2 linked regions of the Pleomorphomonas sp. T1.2MG-36 genome follow. The protein of the gene in region 1 interacts with the protein of each later gene in a pairwise test. Links are inferred from orthologs where the notes say so. Each region holds a gene or a part of one and is shown on either strand. Other genes may lie near its edges. The genes, in order: araC and QQZ18_RS18565.

Region 1 (9,449 bases):
ACGGCGTTGAGCACCGAGTCGGGAGCATTCTTGCCCCAGGTGAACGGACCGTGGCCGGCCACGAGCACCATGGGCTTGGCAAGCGGGTTCTCGTTGCCGAGACGGCGGACGATGGCCTCGCCGGTGTTGGCTTCGTAGTCTGCCGTCACTTCTTCCGCCGTAAGCGGAGCCGTCAGCGGAACGGCGCCGTGGCAGTAGTCCGCATGCGTGGTGCCGAAGCAGGGGATTTCCTTGCGCGCCTGCGCCCAGGCAACGGCGTAAGGGGAATGCGTGTGGGTGACGCCACCGATGGTCGGGAAGGCGCGGTAGAGCACCAGATGCGTCTTGGTATCGGTGGAGGGATTGAGATCGCCCTCCAGCACCTTGCCGTCGGCAAGGTTCACAACCACCAGCTTGTCAGGCGTCAGCTTGTCGTAGGAGACGCCCGACGGCTTGATGACGATGTAGCCCTTCTCGCGGTCCACGCCCGAGACATTGCCCCAGGTGTGAACGACAATCTTGCGACGGTCGAGTTCCAGATTGGCCTCGCAGACCTGTTCGCGGAGTTCCTTGAGTTTCATGGATGGCTGCCTTCAGCATGATTTACTTGCCGGCCGCGACTCGTAACGACCAACAGCGCTAGATAACCCAACGATGGGCGCGGGTCTCGACAGAAGCGCCGAGCCGCAGGACCGTTGCGTTCGCGTCTGATCCTATCGCTTCGCATCTTGCCGGCAAAACTGAACGAACGACGCGCCGAGAAACGCCACGTGGTTTCGCTTATGCGTCAGCCGTGATGCGGACGAATTTCGCCCTCCAAGCGAAACGTCCAGCCTCTTCCTCCTTGTCGGCGATCGAATTCAAGCCGCTGTTATTGCTCATTTTGATTGAGAGGATTATAGTGCGCCCCATCTGCTTCCCAAAGGGCTAATCCAGCTTTTTACATGGACGATACTGCCGCCCCCCTTTCCGCACCGGCTCAGGTCGAGAGCGTCATTCGCCGTTTGTCGCTCTTGCAGGCAGGAGGGGAGACGACGGCCGACCCCTTCGTCGCTCCGCTGTTCCCCGGTTTCCACTTCGATACACGTCTCGTCGCCGGCATCACGCCGATCGAACGGGGTGGTCCGCTCGATTTCCGCATCGAGCGGCCGGACGGCATGCGCGGCTGGATCATCAACCTGACGGTCAAGGGCAGCGGCGAAGTCTTCGACGGAGAGAACCGCTTCACGGTGGAGCCGGGTGATCTCGTGCTGTTTCCGCCGGGGGCCATTCACGACTACGGGCGCGCGCCGGGGGCATCGGAATGGTGGCACCGCTGGATCTATTTCCAGCCCCGCGCCTTCTGGAGCGGCTGGCTGTCCTGGCGGGGAGCGCGCGGCGCATTCTTCGTGCAGCGGGTGGACGACAAGTCGCTGGTGGCAACGCTGGAAGCGCTGTTCGGGGAAGTGGCAAGCTGGTCGGCCAACACCGATCTGCTTTCCATGGAACTCGCCATGAACCTCCTGGAGCGGGTGATACTGCTCTGCGCCAAGAATGATCGGGCGACGGCACCGCCGGGGCACTTCGATCAGCGTCTGCTGATGGCCTGCAAGTTCGTCACCGACAATCTGCACAGGCCACTTTCGGTGGCGGAAATCGCCCAGGCGGTTTGCCTGTCGCCGTCGCGCCTGGCCCATCTGTTCACGCAGACCCTCGGCCGGTCGATCCTGAAATGGCGCGAAGAGCAGGTGATCCAGTTCGCCTGTCATCTGCTTCTGGTGACGCCGAGCCCGGTGAAGCAGATCGCCGCCCAGGTCGGCTACGAAGACCCGCTCTATTTCAGTCGCGTCTTCCGCCGCTACACCGGGTGCAGCCCCAAGGCCTTCCGGGCCGAACATGGCCGCACCCAAGGCTTGCCGTAAGTAAAATCGAGCTCGCCGTCACCCGGTCCGCTTTCCCCATGGAGAGCGGAATCGCGGGGGTGTACGCAAAGGCGCGCAAGCGGCCAGTGCTTGCCGGGTTGTTTTATGCTGTCTATAAAGGAGTGTCGCCTCGCTGCGTGAGCCCGAAGCGGCGCGATCGATACAGCGCATTCATCCATGCCGGCAACCGTTTCGGAGGGGCGCCGGTCGTGATCTTCGGGAGGCGAGAAGCCAACATGTTCAGCGTCGACGAGCTCAAGGCAGGATTCAGGGATATCTTCGGAAGCGAGCCGTTTCTCATCAGGGCCCCCGGGCGCGTCAACCTGATCGGCGAGCATACCGACTACAATGACGGCTTCATCATGCCGGCGGCGCTGGAATACGAGACCCGTGCCGCCGTTGCGCCTCGTCCGGACAGAATCCTCCGTGTCCACTCGGCCAAGATTGGTGAGACTCGGGAGTTCGATCTGGACGATCCTGCTCCCCAGCCGAAGCGCGACTGGACAGATTACGTGTTCGGTGTGGCCGTGGCGCTGGCTGGCGCCGGAAAGGCGCTCAAGGGTGCCGACATCCTGGTCGCCTCGTCGGTTCCGGTCGGTTCCGGCCTGTCGTCCTCGGCAGCGCTCGAGGTGTCGATCGGCTATAGCCTTCTGACCGTTGCCGGGCTGCCTATCGACACGGTCGAACTCGCCAAGCTCTGCCAGAAGGCCGAGAACGAGTTCGTCGGCATGCGCTGCGGCATCATGGACCAGTTCATTTCCTGCAACGGCCAGCACGATCATGCGTTGATGATCGACTGTCGCAGCCTTGAAAAGCGGCCTGTGCCGATCGATCCGCGGGCCCGCATCGTCGTCGCCAACTCGATGGTCCACCATGAACTGGCCTCGGGCGAATACAACAAGCGCCGCGCGTCCTGCGAGGAGGCGGTCCGCCTTCTCTCCCCGGTGCTCGGACCGATCAAGGCGCTGCGCGATGTGACGCCCGCCGACCTCGAAGCGAACAAGGCGCTGGTCTCGGACGTCACCTATCGTCGTGCCCGCCACATCGTCACGGAGAACGAGCGAGTGCTTGAAGCGGCCGATGCGCTGGCCGCGGGAAATCTGGCCCGTTGCGGCGCGTTGATGAACCAGTCGCACGCCTCGATGCGCGACGACTACGAGATCTCATGCGAAGAGGTCGACGTGCTGGTCGACATCGCCCAGAAGCAGCCCGGTGTGTTCGGCTCTCGCATGACCGGCGGCGGCTTCGGCGGTTGCACGGTGAGCCTTGTCGAAGCCGGCGCCGCCGATGCTTTCATGGAAAACGTGAAGGCGGCCTACGAGAAGGCGACCGGTCTCAAGTCGACCATCTTTGCCTGTTCGCCGCAGCAGGGAGTGGGCCCGCTCGCGGGCTGAGTGCACCGGCGGAGCGGTAGCCGGACGGTCCGCTCCGTTCCCTTTCCGGGACGCGCAGGCGTTCCAGCCGGTTGCCGACCGATCCATCGGCCAGGACGGAACAATCATGAACGCATTCGCCGATCATCCTCACCGCCGGTTCAACCCACTTACGGGGGAGTGGGTGTTGGTATCGCCGCACCGGGCCAAGCGTCCGTGGCAGGGGCAGGTGGAGAAGTTGCCGCCCGTCGCGGGTATCGCGCACGACCCGAAATGCAATCTCTGCACCGGCAATCTGCGCATGAACGGCGAGCGCAACCCTGACTACAAGCATACCTTCGTTTTCACCAACGACTTCGCAGCGCTGACGCCGGATGCGCCCTCCGATTATCAGAACGACGATGGGCTGATGATCGCCGAAGGCGAATCCGGTCTTTGCCGGGTGCTGTGCTTCTCACCGCGCCACGACCAGACGCTGTCGCGCATGTCGGTCGAAGAGATCACCTATGTCGTCGATGCCTGGATCGAGCAGTTCGTCGACCTCGGCTCGAAACCCGACATCGGTTCGGTGCTGATCTTCGAGAATCGCGGCGAGGCGATGGGATGCTCGCAACCGCATCCGCATGGGCAGATCTGGTCGAGCCGACATATGCCCAACGAGACCGCCAAGGAAACCGATCGTCAGCTCGCCTATTTCAAGGAAAAGGGAAGGGCGATGCTCCTCGACTACGTCGAAAAGGAGCTGAAGCTCGGCGAGCGCATCATCCATCAGAACGACCACTTCGTCGTCCTGATGCCTTACTGGGCGATCTGGCCGTTCGAGACCATGGTGCTGCCCAAGCGCCGCATGGGCGGTTTCGACGAGTTCACGACCGGCGAGCGCGCCTCGCTGGCCGACGCGCTGTCCAATATCGCCATCCGCTACGACAACCTGTTCGAGACGTCCTTCCCCTACTCGATGGGGTTCCATCAGAAGCCGACCGATGGAGAGGCGCATGAGGAGTGGATGTTCCACGCCCACTTCTACCCGCCGCTCCTGCGCTCGGCGACGGTGAAGAAGTTCATGGTCGGCTTCGAGATGCTCGGTTCGCCTCAGCGCGACCTGACGCCGGAGACGGCCGCGCAGCGACTGCGCGATCTGCCCACCATCCATTACCTCGATCGGTAATCGATCCGCTTCAATGCCTGCCCGAAATGGAACCGCCGCCGGATCGCTCCGGCGGCGGTTCCACTTTGGCTAGGGCCGTTCGATCAGGCGCTTGTCGGCTGGGCGGCCGAGGCGTGGCGCATGTTGCGGGCGCTGCGCTCGGACATCCACATCAGGCCGCGCTGGAGAGCGATGAAGCCGAACAGCAGAAGACCGATGACGATCTTGGTCCACCAGCTCGACAGCGTACCATCGAACACGATGTAGGTCTGGATCAGCCCCTGGATGCAGATGCCCAGGAAAGTACCGGCGACAAAGCCGTAGCCGCCGGTCAGCAGCGTACCGCCGATCACCACGGCGGCGATGGCGTCGAGCTCGACACCGACGGCCGCCAGCGAATAGCCGGCCGAGGTGTAGAGCGAGAAGACGATGCCCGAGAGGCCGGCAAGGAAGCCCGAAAGGGCGTAGATGCCGATCGTCGTCTTTGCCACAGGCACGCCCATGAGCTGGGCGGACGTGAGGTTGCCGCCCAGGGCGTAGACATAGGTGCCGAAGCGGGTGCGCTGGGCGATGATGATGCCGAGGGCGAATACGGCCAGCATGACCATGGCGATCAGCGTCAACCGTCCACCGCCGGGCATCCTGATGTAGATGTCCTGCAGGGTCGAATAGAACGGATGGGTGATGGGCACCGATTCCGTCGTCAGCAGATAGGAAATGCCGCGGGCGAGGAACATGCCGGCCAGCGTCACGATGAACGGCGGCATGTCCAGGAAGAAGATGACGCCCCCCATCGCCGCCCCGAAGGCGGTGGTCAGCACCAGCACGATGGCAAAGGCCGCCAGCGGATGGATGGAGGTATCCCGCAGGACCACCGACAGGAACACGCCGGTGAAGGCGATCACCGATCCAACCGACAGGTCGATGCCGCCGGACAGGATCACGAAGGTCATGCCGACCGCAGTGATGCCGAGAAAGGCGTTGTCGGTCAGCAGGTTGCCGGCGACGCGCGTCGAGAGCATGTTCGGAAACACCGAGATGCAAATGACGTAGGCCAGCACGAAGACCACAAAGGTGGCCATCAGCGGCAGGTACTTGGAGTTTTTCATCGCGCCGCGTGCTCCCTGCTTTCGGTCTTGACCGCCACCGGCTGCCGGTTGGCCCGGAAGTTGGCGATGGCCGCCTGGCTGGCAGGCGATTGGACGATCAGAATGATCAGGATGATCGCCGCCTTGATGATGAGGTTGAACTCCGGCGGGAAGCCCGCCAGGAGAATGCCGGTATTGAGCGACTGGATGATCATGGCGCCCATCAGCGAGCCGACAAGCGAGAAGCGACCACCGAGCAGCGACGTTCCGCCGATCACCACCGCCAGGATGGCATCCATCTCAAGCCAGAGACCGGCGTTGTTGGCGTCGGCGCCCTTGATATCGGCGGCGGCGATAACGCCGGCGACGGCCGCGCAGAGCCCGGACACCGCGTAGACGGCGAGTAGGATGACGCGGGAATTGACACCCGACAGCGTGGAGGCGCGCCGGTTGACGCCGATCGCCTCGATCAGCAGCCCGAGCGCCGAGCGCCGAATGACCAGGATCGCCAGGATCGCAATGACGATCCAGATGATGACCGGCATCGGCAGGTTCAGGAACGAGCCGGAACCGACGAAGATCAGTTCGGGCTTGTCGTTGAAAGTCAGAATGACGCCTTCGGTGATGAGCTGGGCGATGCCTCGGCCGGCCACCATCAGGATCAGCGTGGCGATGATCGGCTGAATGTCCAGCAGGGCGACCAGAGCGCCGTTCCAGATGCCGCAGACGAGGCCGACGAACAGCGCTCCGGCGAGCGTCGCAGGAAGCGAGTAGCCGGAGGTGATCAGCGACGCCGCGACGGCGCCGACGATGGCCATTACGGCACCGACGGAAAGATCGATGCCCTTGGTCGCGATCACCAGCGTCATGCCGATGGCCAGAAGGGTGACCGGCGCGCCGCGGTTGAGCACGTCGATCAGCGAACCGTAGAGGCGGCCGTTCTGGATCTCGATGGAAAAGAAGCCCGGCGAAATGATCGCGTTGAGCGCAAGGATCACCGCCAGGACGATAATCTGGGGTGTCCGCTCACGGACGATGGTAGGAACGGCCATTACGCTGCCTCCCCGGTCGCGCCATGCGAAGCGATGGCCTTCATGATTTGGTCGGTGGAAATCTCCTCGCCGGTCAGCTCGCTGACCATCTTGCGGTCTCTCAGCACGATGATGCGGGAGGAATAGCCGACGAGTTCGCCGAGTTCCGACGAGATGACCAGAAGGGCCATCCCGCGCTCGCAGAGATCGATGATCAGGCGAATGATCTCGGCATGGGCGCCGACGTCGATGCCGCGGGTCGGCTCATCGAGGATGAGGAAGCGCGGATTGGTTGCGAGCCAGCGGGCCAGCAGGACCTTTTGCTGATTGCCGCCGGACAGGAACTTGATCGGCTTCTCGCGGTCGGACGTGCGGATGTCCAGGGCGGCGATGTAGCGATCGGCAAGCGCCTCCTGCTCGGAGCGGGAGAGGGGACGCATCCAGCCGCGCTGAGCCTGAAGCGCGAAGATGATGTTCTCGCGCACCGACAGGTCGCCGACGATGCCGTCGGTCTTGCGGTCCTCCGGACAGAAGGCGAAGCCCTGAGCGATTGCCTTGCGCGGCGAGGACATGTTGACCGGCGTGCCGGCGACGCTGATGGTGCCGCTGTCGGCGCGCTCGATGCCGAACACGAGCTGTGCCGTTTCCGTGCGGCCGGAGCCGAGGAGACCGGCGATGCCGACCACTTCGCCCTGGCGGATGTCGAGGTCGATCGGATCGACGTTTCCGCGCTTGCCAAGCCCGCGTAGCGAGACCAGCGGTTCGGTCTTGGCCGTGTTGGGGTCGATCGTACGCTTGATGTCGGCTTCGAGCTGGCGGCCCAGCATCATGGAGACCAGCTTCAAGCGATCGAGACCGGCTACAGGCACGGTATCGATCAGCCGGCCGTTGCGCAGCACCGTAATGGTGTCAGCGATCTCGTAGACCTGATCGAGGAAATGGCTGATGAAGATGATGCCCATGCCGCGCGCACGAAGCTGGCGGACCACGGCGAACAGCATTTCCACTTCGTGGGCGTCGAGGCTGGCGGTCGGTTCGTCCAGCACGAGCACCTTGCCGGAAATGTCGACCGCGCGGGCGATGGCGACAACCTGCTGGATGGCGACCGAGAAGTTGGCGAGCGGTGCTGTGACGTCGATACCGAGGCCATAGGTGTCGAGGATGGCGCGCGAGCGGCGGTTCATCTCACGCACATCGGTCAGGCCGAAACGCTTGGGCTCGCGTCCAAGGAAAAGGTTCTCGGCCACCGTGAGGTTGGTCAGAAGGTTGACCTCCTGATAGACGGTGCCGATGCCAAGCTTCTGGGCGTCGACGACGTCGCGCGGATAGATGGGCGTTCCTTCGAGCAGGACCTCGCCCTCGTCGCGGCGGTAGGCACCCGTGATGATCTTGATAAGCGTCGATTTGCCCGCGCCGTTCTCGCCGAGAAGAGCGTGCACTTCACCGGCCTGAAGCGTGAAGTCGACATTTTCGAGCGCGGATACGCCAAGAAAGGCCTTGCTGACTCCGCGCACGGATAGCAGGGGCTGAGCGTTCGCCATGATAGCTGGTCCAACTATTGCCGATCAAAGAAACGGGCCGCCCTCCGATGCGACGGCCTCACCCCGAGGGACAAGCCCGCCGACAGCCGGAAAAAGCGGCCCGGCAATAAAGGGGAACGCCGCCCATTACGAAAAGGGGCGGCGCTCCGGGACGGTATCAGTAACCGAGGCCCTTCTTCTCGTCGTAGACCTTCTGCGGGTCATCAGCCGGCGTGTAGAGCTTGGACTCGGTCTGGATCCACTTGGCGGGCTCCTTCTTGTCCTTGAGATAGGCGTCAAGGGCATCGAAGGCCGGGCCGGCCATGTTCGGGGTCAGTTCGACGGTGGCGTTGGCTTCACCGGCGACGAAGGCCTGGAAGATATCCGGAACGGCGTCGACGGAGACGACGAGGATGTCTTTGCCCGGCTTCAGGCCAGCTTCCTTGATCGCCTGGATGGCGCCGACGGCCATGTCGTCATTGTGGGCGTAAAGAGCGCAGATGTTCTTGCCGCCGCCTTCAGCCTTGATGAAGCTTTCCATGACTTCCTTACCCTTGGTGCGGGTGAAGTCACCGGTCTGGCTGCGGATGATCTTCAGGTTGGCGTGGCTGGCGATAGCCTCGTCAAAGCCCTTCTTGCGGTTGATGGCCGGCGACGAGCCCGTCGTGCCCTGGAGCTCGACGATGTTGCACGGCTTGTCGCCGACTTCCTTCACGAGCCAATCGCCGGCAACCTTGCCTTCGAAGACCGTGTCGGACGTGACGGCGGTGAGATAGAGGTCCTGGGGAGCATCGACGGTACGGTCGAGCAGGATCACCGGAATATTGGCTTCCTTGGCTTCCTTGAGGACGGCATCCCAACCGGTGGCGACCACCGGAGCGATCAGGATCGCGTCAACGCCCTGGGCGATGAACGAACGAACGGCCTTGATCTGGTTTTCCTGCTTCTGCTGGGCGTCGGCGAACTTCAGGTCGATGCCGCGCTTCTGAGCTTCGAGCTTGGTAACGCTCGTCTCGGCAGCGCGCCAGCCGGATTCCGAACCGATCTGCGAGAAGCCAACGGTCAGCGCAAAGGCAGACGAAACGGAAAGAGCCGTCGCAAAGGCGGTCGCGGCGAGCAAGTTAAGAGTGCGCATTCTCTCCTCCACATTTTATCCGGGAGCGGCCGAAGGCCTTATCACTCCCCGGACGCCGGCCTCCACACCGGCTAGGGACAAGTTAACCCAGTGGGCATTTTAGCAAAAGAGACAAATCAGTCTCCTTCATGGAAGATTCTGCTGATCCGCATGAATTTGAGACCTATACTAAGGTATAATATCCGGGTCTGGATTTGGGTTTTTAAGGGCTCTTCTGGCAAAATACCGGCGATATGATCGTCCAATCCAATGATGATCGACTTGTTCCGCTTTTC
Region 2 (13,122 bases), on another replicon or contig:
CTGCTCTCCTGCAATCGCGACGCCGCCTTTTGCGAAGGCTACAACCCGTCCATGAAGCTTGAACGCACCGAAACCATCATGGCCGGCGGCCGGCGGTGCGATTTCCGCTATCGCCTCGACCGGACACAAGACTGAACGGTCGCGACACCCTGTCGGAGCGATTTGCTTCAAGGCGTTTACCTCAAAAACGGCCCCTCGCTGAAATTGCCACCATCTTCCGTTGCCGGTCTTGCATCCACCGGCCAAATCGGATGATGAATAAGCCGTCAGATACGAAAGTTACAAACACCCGGCCACAAAGGTCTTTCTAGGCCTTTGTTGGCGTTGCTTTTGGCCTTTGGTCGTCCGGCGCATGCTGCGCAGCGCGGAAAGAGTGTGATGAAAGTCGGGGTTCGCGATATTGCCAGGGAGGCGGGCGTTGCGGTCAGCACCGTGTCGCATGTCCTCAATGGGACCGCCTCGATAAGCCGTGAGGTGCGCGACCGCGTTCTGGCCGTGGCACGCGATCTCGGCTATCTCGACCAGCGGCGAGCCAAGGCGACCATCGCCACCATGGAGCGCGTGGTCGTCGCCTTCGATCGGAACTTCGAAACTTCGGGCGACGCCGCTTTCCGCAATCGAGCCCTCTACCAGGGGCTCAAGCGGGAATGCGAACGACGGTCGCTCAAGATCACGACCTCCATTTCCGATGGGACCGGTTTTGACGCCGACAAGGTGGAAGAGATCGCCCGCACCGAGAAAGCCAGCGGCGTCATCCTGATGAGCTGCGGCGAAAAGCTCGATCTCGGCGACCTCGTCAAGACGGGCCTGTCGATGGTGGTCATGAACGGCGAGGAGCAACTGCGACGGGCCGACGCGGTCGTACCGGCCAATGGGTTCGCCGCCAGTGTCGCGGTCCGGCACCTGATCGATGCGGGACACCGCCACGTATTGATGCTGGGCACGACGGGCCGCGATCATCTGACGACACGGCGCACCGGGTTTGCCGAAGCGATCGAAGCCCACGAGCTGAACGCCCACGAGACCATCACCGCCGCCGAGGACAGCGTGGAGGCCGGCGAGGCAGCCGTGGCGGCGCGGCTTGGCGAAACCGGCGATCTCGGCGGCGCAACCGCCATCTTCTGTCTTTCGGACCCGCTGGCCGAAGGGGCCTTGAAGGCACTTTCGGCCGCCGGTCTCGATGTGCCGGCCGACGTGTCGGTGATCGGTTGCGACGGCATACGGGAAGCCCGGCCGACCGGTCTTGCCACCGTCAGTGTCGGCTACGAGCAACTTGCCGTATCGGCCTTGGCCATCATGGAATCGCGGCTCATGGTCCCCAAGCCGGCTCGTTCCTGCATCCTGGTAGAGTTCGGCACGGAACTCATCGCGGGCACCACCGTTGGGCCACCACCCGGCGAGCGCACACCACGAAAAGTCGGCGGCATGGTACCGGCGCGTGGCAGGCGAAGTCGTCGCGGCAGCATCGGCGGGGGAGGGCCGCATGCACGTCTTGTTCTTAATCGATTCCACTGATCTCAGACGCTGGCAGGCCGAAGCGATCGCGGGCGTCCTGGCCGCCACCGGCGGCAGCGGCGCCATTGCCACGGTAGCCGGCCCGCCACCTGCCAGTCTGCTCGATTTCTGTCTTGCCTTCGAGGCTCTCGCCTTTCGCCGGCCCCTCAACGAACCGCTTGCGCGGCTGTCGCCCTCCGCGCTCGGCCTGTCCGTCGGCGATGAGGATGCCGATCTCGTCGTCGATCTGGCTGCCGCGACCGATATCTCTCGCGACCGGCTGCTGATCAGCGTAAGCGGGACCGGAGTGGCGGCCGGCGCCGCGGACGCCATCATGGCCGGAGAGGAGCCGTTTCTCGATCTCATTGCGGTTACCGGCGAGACCCACCGCCTGGTCGGCCGCTGGCACATCGCCGTTGAGGACCGGCGGCAACTCGGATCGGGAATGTCCATCACCACCGGCCGGGCAATCGAGATGCTGACGCTGGCAGCCGGGCATCTGGCCGGCGGCGCCACGCTCCACGATCTCACGCTGCCGCGTGTGGAGACCGATCCGCCGCCCCGCCGAACCGGCAATCCGGGCCGCTTCGCCGCCACCACCTTCGCACGGTCGCTCGCCAGTCGCCTGGAGCGCCTCGTGCGCAACCCGCCCAACTGGGCGGTAGCCTGGCGGACCGACGAGACCGGCGACGATGCGTTGCCGACCATTGCCGGGCGTCCCTGGCGGCGGCTCGCCGATGACGGCGAGCGCTTTTACGCCGACCCCTTTCTGGTGCGACAGGGTGACCGCACCGTCCTGCTGGTGGAAGAATTTCCGTTCGCGACGCAAAAGGGCATCATATCGGCGGTTGACGTCGGTACCGGCGGCCCCATCGGTACGCCGCGACCGGTGATCGAGGGCAACTGCCATCTGTCCTACCCCTTCGTCTTCGAGGAGGACGGCACGCTCTACATGATCCCGGAAACGTCCGGACAGCGTCAGGTTCAGCTTTGGCGGGCAGTCGAGTTTCCCGACCGCTGGGAGCAGGTGGCGGTCCTGATCGACGACATCGACCTTGGGGACGCCACGTTGCTTCAGGCCAACGGCCGCCGCCATCTGTTCGGCACCGTGCGCCCGAACTGGGGCTCCAGCTGGGATGGGCTTGCCATCTTCACGGCCGAGACTCTCACCGGTCCGTGGGTTCCATTGTTCGCCGGCCCGGCCAAGGTCGACGTCGCGTCGGCGCGACCGGCCGGCCGGATGTTCTCGCTCGGCGCGAACATCATTCGGCCCTTTCAGGACAGCGCCGGCGGCTATGGCGCCGGCCTCGGCTTCGCCCGCATCGATCGTCTCGATGCCGGGGGATATGCCGAGACCGCGCTTGTGGCGTTGCGGCCGGCGCCGCCGCTTTCAGGCCTTCACACCTACAACCGAGGCGCGGGCTTCGAGGTGATCGACGTCATAGCCGGCGGCGGGACGGACGTCGTCGTCCCATAGTGCGGGCCGACGTTCAGGTTGCGATTACCAGCGGTGACGGCGCGGGCCGCAATCCATGACCTGCATCCGCTGATAGCGGACAATCCGGCCCCACGGATCGACGACCGGCCGATCGACCCAGCGCGGCCTGCACATCGGCGGCGGTCCCCAGTTGTGACCCGGCGGTCCCCAACCCGGCCGGCCCCAACCCGGCCCGGGAGGCGGGGGCGCCCCCCACCCCCAACGCGGGGGCGGGGGCGGCATGCGCGGACCGTCGTGATAGCCAAAATAGAAACCATCGGCTGCCGCGGTCGAAGCCGTGCCGGCGAGGCCGGCGGCAGCGACCAATGCCACCGCCAGAGAAGCGACAAGGGTATTGAGAAGACGCCTATGGAACATGGCAGGGCCCTCCTTGGAGCGCGGACTCACCGGTTTCCTGCCGGCGGGTCATCTTGAGCGGATTTCTACACCGTTTCCCTTGAACCAACCCTGAGGCCTGCGTTCATCGGCCATTCAGCTTTTCAGCCGACAGTCCGAAGCGAAAGCCGAAGCCGATGACCGATACCACCCCTCTTGTCACCATGGCGCCCGATCTCGCCGTTGCCGTCCTCGACTGGCAACGCTGGCTGGCCGATCTGCGCCGCCTCAGCCCACGCACCGTCGAGGCCTACGGCCGTGACGCGCACGATTTCGTTCGCTTCCTGACGGGGCACCTTGGCGCGCCTCCCGCCATTGTCGACCTCGGTCGGCTGTCGCCAGCGGATTATCGTGCTTTCCTCGCGCGCCGCCGACGTGACGGCCTCGCCGCGCCAAGCCTCGCACGCGGCCTCTCCGGCATTCGTTCGCTGATTCGGTTCCTCGAGAAGCGAGGGGAAGCAACCAGCGCCGCCGTCTCCGCTATCGCGGCGCCGAAAGCACCCCGCCGGTTACCGCGCCCGCTCGGCGTTTCCGACGCGCTTTCCATCGTGTCCGAAGCCGGAGCACTGGTGGACGAGCCATGGATCGCCGCGCGCGACGCCGCCGTGCTGGCGCTGCTCTACGGCGCCGGTCTGCGCATTTCCGAGGCTCTTTCACTGACCGCCGCCGAAGCGCCGCCGGAAGCGGGCGGCGCGGTGCGCGTCACCGGCAAGGGTGGCAAGACGAGACTTGTCCCCGTGCTGCCCGCGGTCGGTCGGGCCGTGGCGGCCTACATTCGCCTCGTCCCCTTCCGTCTCGCCCCGCAGGAGCCCCTGTTTCGCGGCGCAAAGGGAGGGCCGCTGTCGCCCCGCATCATCCAGCTCGCCGTTCAACGCCTGCGCGGCGCCCTTGGTCTTCCCGAAACGGCGACACCACACGCGCTCCGGCACTCGTTCGCCACGCATCTTCTCGGGTCCGGGGGCGATCTCCGCACCATCCAGGAACTGTTGGGCCACGCCAACCTGTCGACGACGCAGGTCTACACCTCGGTCGACGCCGAACGGTTGGTCGCCGCCTGGAAGGGCGCACATCCGCGCGCATGAGGCAGGATACCCGTTTCGCCGATCGGCTTTCCTTGGCCTGCCCGATGGCTTAAGGCTTGCGACTTAAGTCCACCTCCCGGGAGGCCCATCAGGGCCATCGCCTCTTGAACGCTTCCGCTGCTCCCTCAACCGATACGCCTTGGCTCGGCTACGGATTCGCCGCTCTCGGAGCCGTGCTGTTCGCCGCCAAGGGCATCCTCATCAAGCTCGCCTTTGCCGAGGGCGTGGACACGCTGACGCTGCTAGCGCTCCGAATGGGGCTCTCCGTGCCCGTCTACGTTGCCGTCGGCGTTCTGGCCTATGCCCGGGAGCGCCAGCGGGCGGTGCCGATGCCGGCCTATGCCAAGGCGTTGCTGATCGGGGTGATCGGCTACTGGTTTTCGTCCTATGCCGACTTCAAGGGCCTGGAGACGCTGACGCCGCAGTTCGAGCGGCTGATTCTCTTCACCTATCCGCTGTTCGTGCTGCTGCTCGGCGCGGCCCTGTTCCACATGCCGCTGCGCTGGAAGCCGCTCGCCGCCTTTGGCATCGCCTATCTGGGCCTCGCCGTGGTGTTCCTGGCCGACTTTAAGACGGGCGGTGGCGACATCGTCGTCGGCGCGCTCTGGGTATTGGGCGCCGCCGTCACCTTCGCGCTTTATCAGCTGCTGGCCGGAGGCAGCATTGCCGTCATGGGGGCGCCTCTGTTCACCTCGGTCGCCATGACCGGTGCGGCGGCGGTGATCCTGATGCTGTTTCTTCTCACGCACCCGCTATCGGCCCTCGTCGTGTCCAGCCGCGCCTTTGCGCTCGCCGTGGCGCTGGCCATCGGCGCGACGATATTGCCCAGCTTCCTGATGAGCGCCGCGCTGTCGCGCATTTCGGCGGCGGCCAACTCCACCATCGGCACGCTGTCGCCGGTGGTGACGCTGTTCCTCGCCGTGCTGATCCTGGGCGAGCCGTTGCGCGGCGTCGATCTTCTCGGCACCGCGCTGGTGGTGGGCGGCGTCGGGCTGTTCACCATCGTCGACCGGCGCCGCTGACCGTCAGGCGTGAATTGCTCGCTTGTCGACGGCGAGCGCCGCTTCCTTCACCGCCTCCGACAGCGTCGGATGGGCATGACAGGTACGGGCAAGATCCTCGGCCGATCCGGAGAACTCCATCAGCACCGCCGCCTCGGCGATCGCTTCGCCGGCGCCCGGTCCGACAATGTGTACGCCGAGCACGCGGTCGGTGTCGGCATGGGCCAGCACCTTGACGAAGCCATCGGTCTTGAGGATCGACTTGGCGCGGCCGTTGGCGATGTAGCTGAACTTGCCGACCTTATAGGGCACGCCGGCGGTCTTCAGATCTTCCTCGGTCCGGCCGACGGCGGCGACCTCGGGCGACGTGTAGACCACCGCCGGGATCACGTCGTAATTGACGTGGCCCGCCTTGCCGGCCAGGAGTTCGGCCACGGCGATACCTTCGTCTTCGGCCTTGTGGGCGAGCATGGGCCCGGCAACGACATCGCCGATGGCGTAGATGCCCGGCACGTTCGTCGCGTAATGGCCATCGATCTCAACGCGCCCCTTGCCGTCGAGCTTGACGCCGACTTCGGCAAGGCCGAGACCCTCGGTAAAGGGTTTGCGGCCGACCGCCACCAGCACGACGTCGGCATCGACGGTTTCCGCCTCGCCCCCGGCGGCGGGCTCGAAACGCACCTTTCCGCCGTCGACGCCGGTTACCTTGCGCCCGAGCTTGAAGGCAAATCCCTGACGCTCCAGGAGTTTCTGGAAGGTCTTCGCCACCTCTCCGTCGAGGCCTGGAAGGATACGGTCGAGATACTCGATCACCGTGACGCGCGCGCCCAGGCGCTGCCAGACCGAGCCGAGTTCGAGGCCGATGACGCCGGCACCGATCACCACCAGATGCCCGGGCACCTTTTCCAGCGACAGCGCGCCGGTCGAGGAGACCACGCTCTTCTCGTCAATGGCGATGCCGGGCAAGCCCGCCACATCGGAGCCGGTGGCAATCAGAATGCTCCTCGCTTCGACGACCGTCTTGTCGTCGCCTTCGCCAGTCACTTCCACCTTGCCCGCGGCGACGATGCGGCCGGTACCGCGATGGACGGTGATCTTGTTCTTCTTGAAGAGGAAATCGATGCCCTGGACGTTGCTGCGGACGGTTGCGTCCTTGTGGCCCATCATGGCCGGCAGATCGAGTTCGGGCTCTCCGACCTTGACGCCGAGCTTGGCGAAGACGTGCCCGGCCTCGTGGAACATCTCGGACGCATGCAACAGCGCCTTGGACGGAATGCAGCCGACATTGAGACAGGTGCCGCCGTGGCTCGCGCGCTTTTCGACGACGGCGACGTTCATGCCGAGCTGGGAGGCGCGGATGGCTGCCACATAACCGCCGGGACCGGTACCGATGACAACGAGATCGAAGGACATGAAGGCACTCCTCTGAGGCTGCAGCGGCTTGTGTTCAGGTGCGCAGTGCGGGGGACTCACTCGGCTCGGGAAAGAGCCAGACGGATGCTGAAGGCGATGAAGACAGCACCGGTTACGCGATTGATCCAGAGGCCGGCTCGCGAAAAGGCGTTTCTCACCCTGGGCATGGTCAGAAAGCAGGACACGGCGGAGAACCAAAGAATGAGACAGGCCGCCATGACCAAGCCGTAGCCGCCCTTTACCAGCGCCGGGGTCTGGTGACTGACCAGCGCGGAGAACAGGGACAGGAAGAACAGTATCGGCTTGGGATTGAGGGCATTGGTCAGGAAGCCGAGACCGAAGGCCCTGAGATTGCTCGTGGGCACCGCAAGCCGGGTGCCGGGCTCCGGCAACGTCGGTGCGGGCGCTCGCAGCGCCATGATGCCCATGTAGGCCAGATAGGCGGCACCGGCCCACTTGATCACCGAGAACAGCAGCAAGGACTGGGAGACGATCAGCCCCAGACCGAGGATGGTGTAGGTGAGGTGGAACAGCAGCGAGGTACCGACGCCGAAGGCCGTGAGGATACCGGCCCGCCTGCCGTGAACGAGGCTCTGCCGCATGACCATGGCGGTGTCCGCGCCGGGTGCCACGATGGCAAAGGAGAAGACCGCCATGACGCCGGCAAGCTCGCCGAGATAAGGAGACATCGGTTTCCTTTCGATTGCCGCATCGCCCCCGTCGAGGGCGGCGGACCGCAGGCGGGCGCCGACAGGCATCCTCCCTCCGCCTTGGAGGGAGGCCTGAGTGCGGCGCCGATCGTCAGAGGTCGAGAACGAGCCGCTGCGGCTCCTCGAGGTTCTCCTTGACGCGGACGAGGAAGGTCACGGCTTCCTTGCCGTCGATGACACGGTGATCGTAGGACAGCGCCAGATACATCATCGGCCGGATCTCGATCTTGCCACCCACCACCATCGGCCGTTCCTGGATCTTGTGCATGCCCAGGATGCCCGACTGCGGCGCGTTGAGAATCGGCGTCGACATCAGCGAGCCGTAGACGCCGCCGTTGGAGATGGTGAAGGTGCCCCCCTGCATCTCCTCGATGCGGAGTAGACCGTCGCGGGCGCGCTTGCCGTACTCGCCGATCTTCTTTTCGATGCCGGCGATGGAAAGCTGGTCCGCATCGCGGACGACCGGCACGACTAGGCCCTTGTCGGTGCCGACGGCGACGCCGACGTGGTAGTAGTTCTTGTAAATGAGGTCTTCGCCATCGATCTCGGCGTTGACGGCCGGGATCTCCTTCAGCGCCTGCACCACGGCCTTCACGAAGAAGCCCATGAAGCCAAGCTTGACGCCATGCTTCTTCTCGAACAGGTCCTTGTAGGAGGCCCTGAGCGCCATCACGCCGGTCATGTCCACCTCGTTGAAGGTGGTGAGCATGGCGGCCGAGTTCTGCGCCTCCTTGAGGCGACGAGCAATGGTCTGACGGAGCTTGCTCATCCGGACTCGCTCCTCGCGGCCGGCGTCATCGGCGGCGACCGACGCACGAGGTGCCGACGGAGCGGCGGGCGCCGGGGCGGCAGTGCGAACGGCAGCGACCGCGGCCAGCACGTCCTCCTTCAGCACCTGGCCGCGCTTGCCCGAACCACTCTCCACGCTGGCGCCGGTTTCGGCCATGACGCGGGCGGCGGCGGGTGACGGCGGCACGGGCGCGGCGGTCTTGACGGGCTCGGCGGGCTTGGCCGCAGCAACAGGCTCAGCCGGCTTCACCGGCTCGGCGACCTTGGGTGCCGGAGCACCCGCGGAGGCCGCGCCAAGCGAACCCAGAAGGGCGCCGACGCCGACGGTCTCACCGGCCTCGACCAGGATTTCCGACAGCGTGCCATCGATCGGCGACGGCACTTCGATGGTCACCTTGTCGGTCTCAAGTTCGACCAGCGGCTCGTCGGCCTTGACGGCCTCGCCGACTTTCTTGAACCAGCGGCCGATGGTGGCCTCTGTAACCGATTCGCCGAGCGTCGGGACGCGGATCTCGTTGCCCATTTGAGCTTCTCTCCAGATGCGAAAGGGATGGAGGCGGCCGGTTGGCCGCCCCGATGGCCGGTCAGCCGAGCGCTTCGTCGAGGAAGGCGGCGAGCTGGGCGAGGTGCTTGGACATCAAGCCCGTGGCGGTGGCGGCGGCCGGAGCCCGGCCGGCATAGCGGGCGCGGGGGGTCTTGGCGCCAATCTGCTTCAGAACCCATTCGAGATAGGGGTCGATGAAGGTCCAGGAGCCCATGTTCTTGGGCTCCTCCTGACACCAGACGTGCTCGGCGTTCGGGAAGCGACCGAGCTCATTGACCAGCGCCTTGGCCGGGAAGGGATAGAGCTGCTCGACGCGGAGGAGATAGACATCGTCGATGCCGCGCTTCTCGCGTTCCTCGAGGAGATCGTAATAGACCTTGCCGGAGCACATCACCACGCGGCGAATTTCGGCGTCCGGCTTCAGGCGCACGGTCACCGTTTCCGGATCCGACTCGGCATGATCCCAGAGCAGCCGGTGGAAGGAGGTCTCCGCTCCCATATCGGCGAGCTTGGACACCGCCCGCTTGTGGCGCAGCAACGACTTCGGCGTCATCAGGATCAGCGGCTTGCGGAAATCGCGCGTCAGCTGCCGCCTGAGGATATGGAAGTAGTTGGCCGGCGTCGTGCAGTTGGCGACCTGCATGTTGTCTTCGGCACAGAGTTGCAGCCAGCGTTCGAGACGGCCGGACGAATGCTCCGGCCCCTGCCCCTCATAGCCATGCGGCAGCAGGCAGACGAGGCCGGACATTCTCAGCCACTTGCGCTCACCGCCGGAGATGAACTGGTCGAACACCACCTGCGCACCGTTGGCGAAGTCGCCGAACTGCGCTTCCCAAAGGGTGAGCGCGTTGGGGCGGGCCAGCGAGTAACCGTATTCGAAGCCGAGCACCGCCTCTTCCGACAGCATCGAGTTGATGACTTCGAAGGGCGCCTGTTCCGGCGAGAGATTGGCGAGCGGAATATAGCGGGCTTCGGTCTCCTGATCGTAGAGCACGCTGTGACGCTGGCTGAAGGTACCGCGTTCGCAGTCCTGGCCCGACAGGCGGATCTTGTGACCGCCGAAGGCGAGCGAGCCGAAGGCCAGGGCCTCGCCAAGCGCCCAGTCGATGCCCTCGCCGGTCTCGATCGCCTTCTTGCGAGCGTCGAGGAAGCGCTGGATGGTGCGGTGAACGTTGAACGTCGGCGGCACCGTGTTGATCTTGAGACCAATCTCCTTGAGCGTCTCGATGTTGACGCCAGACTGGCCGCGCCGCTGTTCGTCGAAGCTGTCGGCCACCCTGAGGCCGGCCCAGGCGCCATCGAGCCAGTCGGCCTTGTTGGGCTTGTAGGCCTGTCCCGCCTCGTACTCCTGGTCGAGCCTCTGGCGGAAGGCGGCCTGCATGCCGATGACTTCGTCCTGGGTGACCGTACCCTCGTCGATCAGCTTCTTGGCGTAGATCTGCAGGGTCGTCGCATGGCCGCGGATCTTGGAATACATGATCGGCTGGGTGAAGCCCGGCTCGTCGCCTTCGTTGTGACCGAAGCGACGGTAGCAGATCATGTCGATCACCACCGGCTTGTGGAACTTCTGACGGTAGTCGATGGCGACCTTGGCGGCATAGACCACCGCCTCTGGATCGTCGCCGTTGACGTGCAGGATCGGCGCCTCGACCATCTTGGCCACATCGGACGGATAGGGCGAAGACCGCGAGAAATGCGGGTTGGTGGTGAAGCCGATCTGGTTGTTGACGATGAAGTGGATCGAACCGCCGACGCGGTGACCGCGCAGTTGGCTGAGGCCGAAGCACTCGGCAACCACGCCTTGACCGGCGAAGGCCGCATCACCGTGGAGCAGCAAGGGCAGCACCTTGACCCGCTCACGCAACGGGATGATGTCGCCCTCCCAGACCGTGGTGGAGACGTCTTGCTTGGCGCGGACCTTGCCGAGCACCACCGGATTGACGATCTCGAGGTGCGACGGGTTGGGCGTCAGGCTGAGGTGAACCTTGTTGCCATCGAACTCGCGATCCGAGGATGCACCGAGGTGATACTTGACGTCACCCGAGCCTTCGACGTCGTCAGGGGCGTAGGAGCCGCCCTTGAACTCGTGGAACAGCGCCCGGTGCGGCTTGCCCATCACCTGCGTCAGCACGTTGAGGCGACCACGATGCGGCATGCCGAGGACAATCTCCTTCACGCCGAGATTGCCGCCACGCTTGATGATCTGCTCAAGCGCCGGAATCAGGCTTTCGCCGCCGTCGAGGCCGAAGCGCTTGGTGCCGGTGTACTTGACGTCCAGAAACTTCTCGAAGCCCTCGGCTTCGATCAGCTTGTTCAGAATGGCCTTCTTGCCATTATCGGTAAACTCGATCTGCTTGTCCGGCCCTTCGATGCGCTCCTGGATCCAGGCCTTCTCCTCCGGCGAGGAGATATGCATGAACTCGTAGCCGATCGTGCCGCAGTAGGTGCGCTTCAGGATATCGATCATCTGGCGCACGGTGGCGTATTCGAGGCCGAGCACGTGATCGATGAAGATGGGCCGGTCCATGTCGGCTTCGGTGAAACCGTAGCTCGTCGGATGCAGCTCCTCATGGTCGAGCTTCTTGGCGACGCCGATCGGGTCGAGATCGGCATGGAGATGGCCGCGCATGCGATAGGCGCGAATCATCATGATGGCGCGCACCGAATCGAGCGTCGCCTGCCGGAGCTCCTCGGCGCTGATGCCGGCCGGCTGCGCCTTCGCCTCGATCTTCTTTTCGAGGACCTTGCTGGCTTCTGGCCAGTTGCCGTCAAGCGCGGAGACCAGTTCGCCATTGACCTTCGGCGGCCAGTCGGACCGCGTCCAGCTGGCGCCCCGCGCGCCGCGCGCCGTCGCCGGCTCGGAAAGGGCGTCGAAGAACTCCCGCCATTCGGGATCGACCGACGTGGGATCGGCAAGGTAGCGAGCCTCAAGCGCCTCGATATAGGCGGCGTTGCCGCCATAGAGGAACGAGGTTCCGGCGAAAGCGTCGTTATCGTTCTGCCGTGCCATATGCGTTTCGGAGCCGTCCGCTCCGCCCTCGCGTTCCGGCGAAAGCAGGATCGCTTCGCCGTGGGTAGATGGGGACCCCGCGGGCGGCGGCAATCGGCCCCCGCGGCGTCCTTTCGGATGGTGAGACGCTACGCCTCAACCCTTCAGGCGTTCGGCCAGCGTACGGCCGAGCTGCGCCGGTGACGGCGACACGACAATGCCCGCCGCCTCCATGGCGGCGATCTTGTCCTCGGCCCCTCCCTTGCCGCCGGAAATCACGGCGCCGGCGTGGCCCATGGTGCGGCCGGGCGGCGCCGTGCGGCCGGCGATGAACCCGACCGTCGGCTTCATGCGGCCGCGCTTGGCCTCGTCTCTCAGGAACTCGGCAGCCGCCTCTTCGGCCGAGCCGCCGATTTCGCCGATCATGACGATCGACTTCGTCTCGGGATCGGCGAGGAACAGCTCCAGCACGTCGATGAACTCGGTACCCTTCACCGGGTCTCCGCCGATGCCGACGGCGGTCGTCTGGCCAAGGCCTTCGTTCGTCGTCTGGAACACCGCCTCATAGGTCAAGGTTCCCGAACGCGACACGATACCCACAGAACCGCGCCGGAAGATGGAGCCGGGCATGATGCCGATCTTGCACTCGCCGGGCGTCAGCACGCCCGGGCAGTTGGGGCCGAGCAGACGCGACGTCGAGCGGTCGAGCCGGGCCTTCACCTTCACCATGTCGAGCACGGGAATGCCTTCGGTGATGGTGACGATCAGCGGCATTTCCGCCTCGATCGCCTCGATGATCGAGGCGCCGGCCGCCTTGGGCGGCACGTAGACGACGGAGGCGTTGGCTCCGGTCTTCTCACGCGCCTCGGCGACGGTGTCGAACACCGGCAGAACCGCCTTGCTGCCGTCGGGCAGCGTGCCTTCCCAGGTCGATCCGCCTTTTCCGGGCGTGACGCCGGCGACCATCCTGGTGCCGCAGTAGCCGAGTGCCTGCTCCGTGTGGAACGTGCCGGTCTTGCCGGTCAGGCCCTGGACGATGATCTTGGTGTCCTTGTTGACGAGGATGGACATCGCGTCAGGCTCCCTTCACGGCGGCGACGATCTTGCGGGCGGCATCGTCCAGGTCGTCCGCGGCGATGACGTCGAGACCGCTTTCGGCGATGATCTTCTTGCCAAGCTCGACGTTGGTGCCTTCCAGGCGAACGACCAGAGGCACCTTCAGCCCAA

The links.
Region 2: the proteins of araC (region 1) and QQZ18_RS18565 interact in binary tests that used the Escherichia coli proteins (3 or more experiments, as listed by UniProt). The link is inferred for Pleomorphomonas sp. T1.2MG-36 from one-to-one orthologs.

What each region holds. Positions count from the first base shown.
Region 1 is NZ_CATNLY010000001.1:212,062-221,510, reverse strand. Bases 1-2,901 are described here. They hold araC (arabinose operon transcriptional regulator AraC), read left to right. Parts: upstream 1-923; coding sequence 924-1,880; downstream 1,881-2,901. Other genes in these bases: QQZ18_RS01050 (galactokinase), read left to right, coding at 2,117-2,901; araD (L-ribulose-5-phosphate 4-epimerase AraD), read right to left, coding at 1-560. Also shown: more of QQZ18_RS01050, read left to right, coding at 2,902-3,274; QQZ18_RS01045 (UDP-glucose--hexose-1-phosphate uridylyltransferase), read left to right, coding at 3,381-4,421; galactofuranose ABC transporter, permease protein YjfF, read right to left, coding at 4,505-5,509; QQZ18_RS01035 (ABC transporter permease), read right to left, coding at 5,506-6,540; galactofuranose ABC transporter, ATP-binding protein YtfR, read right to left, coding at 6,540-8,060; galactofuranose ABC transporter, galactofuranose-binding protein YtfQ, read right to left, coding at 8,218-9,174. UniProt on the Escherichia coli protein: Transcription factor that regulates the expression of several genes involved in the transport and metabolism of L-arabinose. Functions both as a positive and a negative regulator.
Region 2 is NZ_CATNLY010000045.1:200,558-213,679, reverse strand. What follows is about bases 2,730-5,476. They hold QQZ18_RS18565 (tyrosine recombinase XerC), read left to right. Parts: upstream 2,730-3,504; coding sequence 3,505-4,449; downstream 4,450-5,476. Other genes in these bases: lpdA (dihydrolipoyl dehydrogenase), read right to left, coding at 5,475-5,476; QQZ18_RS18560 (DMT family transporter), read left to right, coding at 4,554-5,471; QQZ18_RS18570 (glucosamine inositolphosphorylceramide transferase family protein), read left to right, coding at 2,730-2,971. In the rest of the region: QQZ18_RS18580 (L-2-amino-thiazoline-4-carboxylic acid hydrolase), read left to right, coding at 1-135; QQZ18_RS18575 (LacI family DNA-binding transcriptional regulator), read left to right, coding at 379-1,515; more of QQZ18_RS18570, read left to right, coding at 1,484-2,729; more of lpdA, read right to left, coding at 5,477-6,863; QQZ18_RS18550 (LysE family transporter), read right to left, coding at 6,920-7,552; odhB (2-oxoglutarate dehydrogenase complex dihydrolipoyllysine-residue succinyltransferase), read right to left, coding at 7,665-8,885; QQZ18_RS18540 (2-oxoglutarate dehydrogenase E1 component), read right to left, coding at 8,947-11,916; sucD (succinate--CoA ligase subunit alpha), read right to left, coding at 12,052-12,966; sucC (ADP-forming succinate--CoA ligase subunit beta), read right to left, coding at 12,971-13,122. UniProt on the Escherichia coli protein: Site-specific tyrosine recombinase, which acts by catalyzing the cutting and rejoining of the recombining DNA molecules.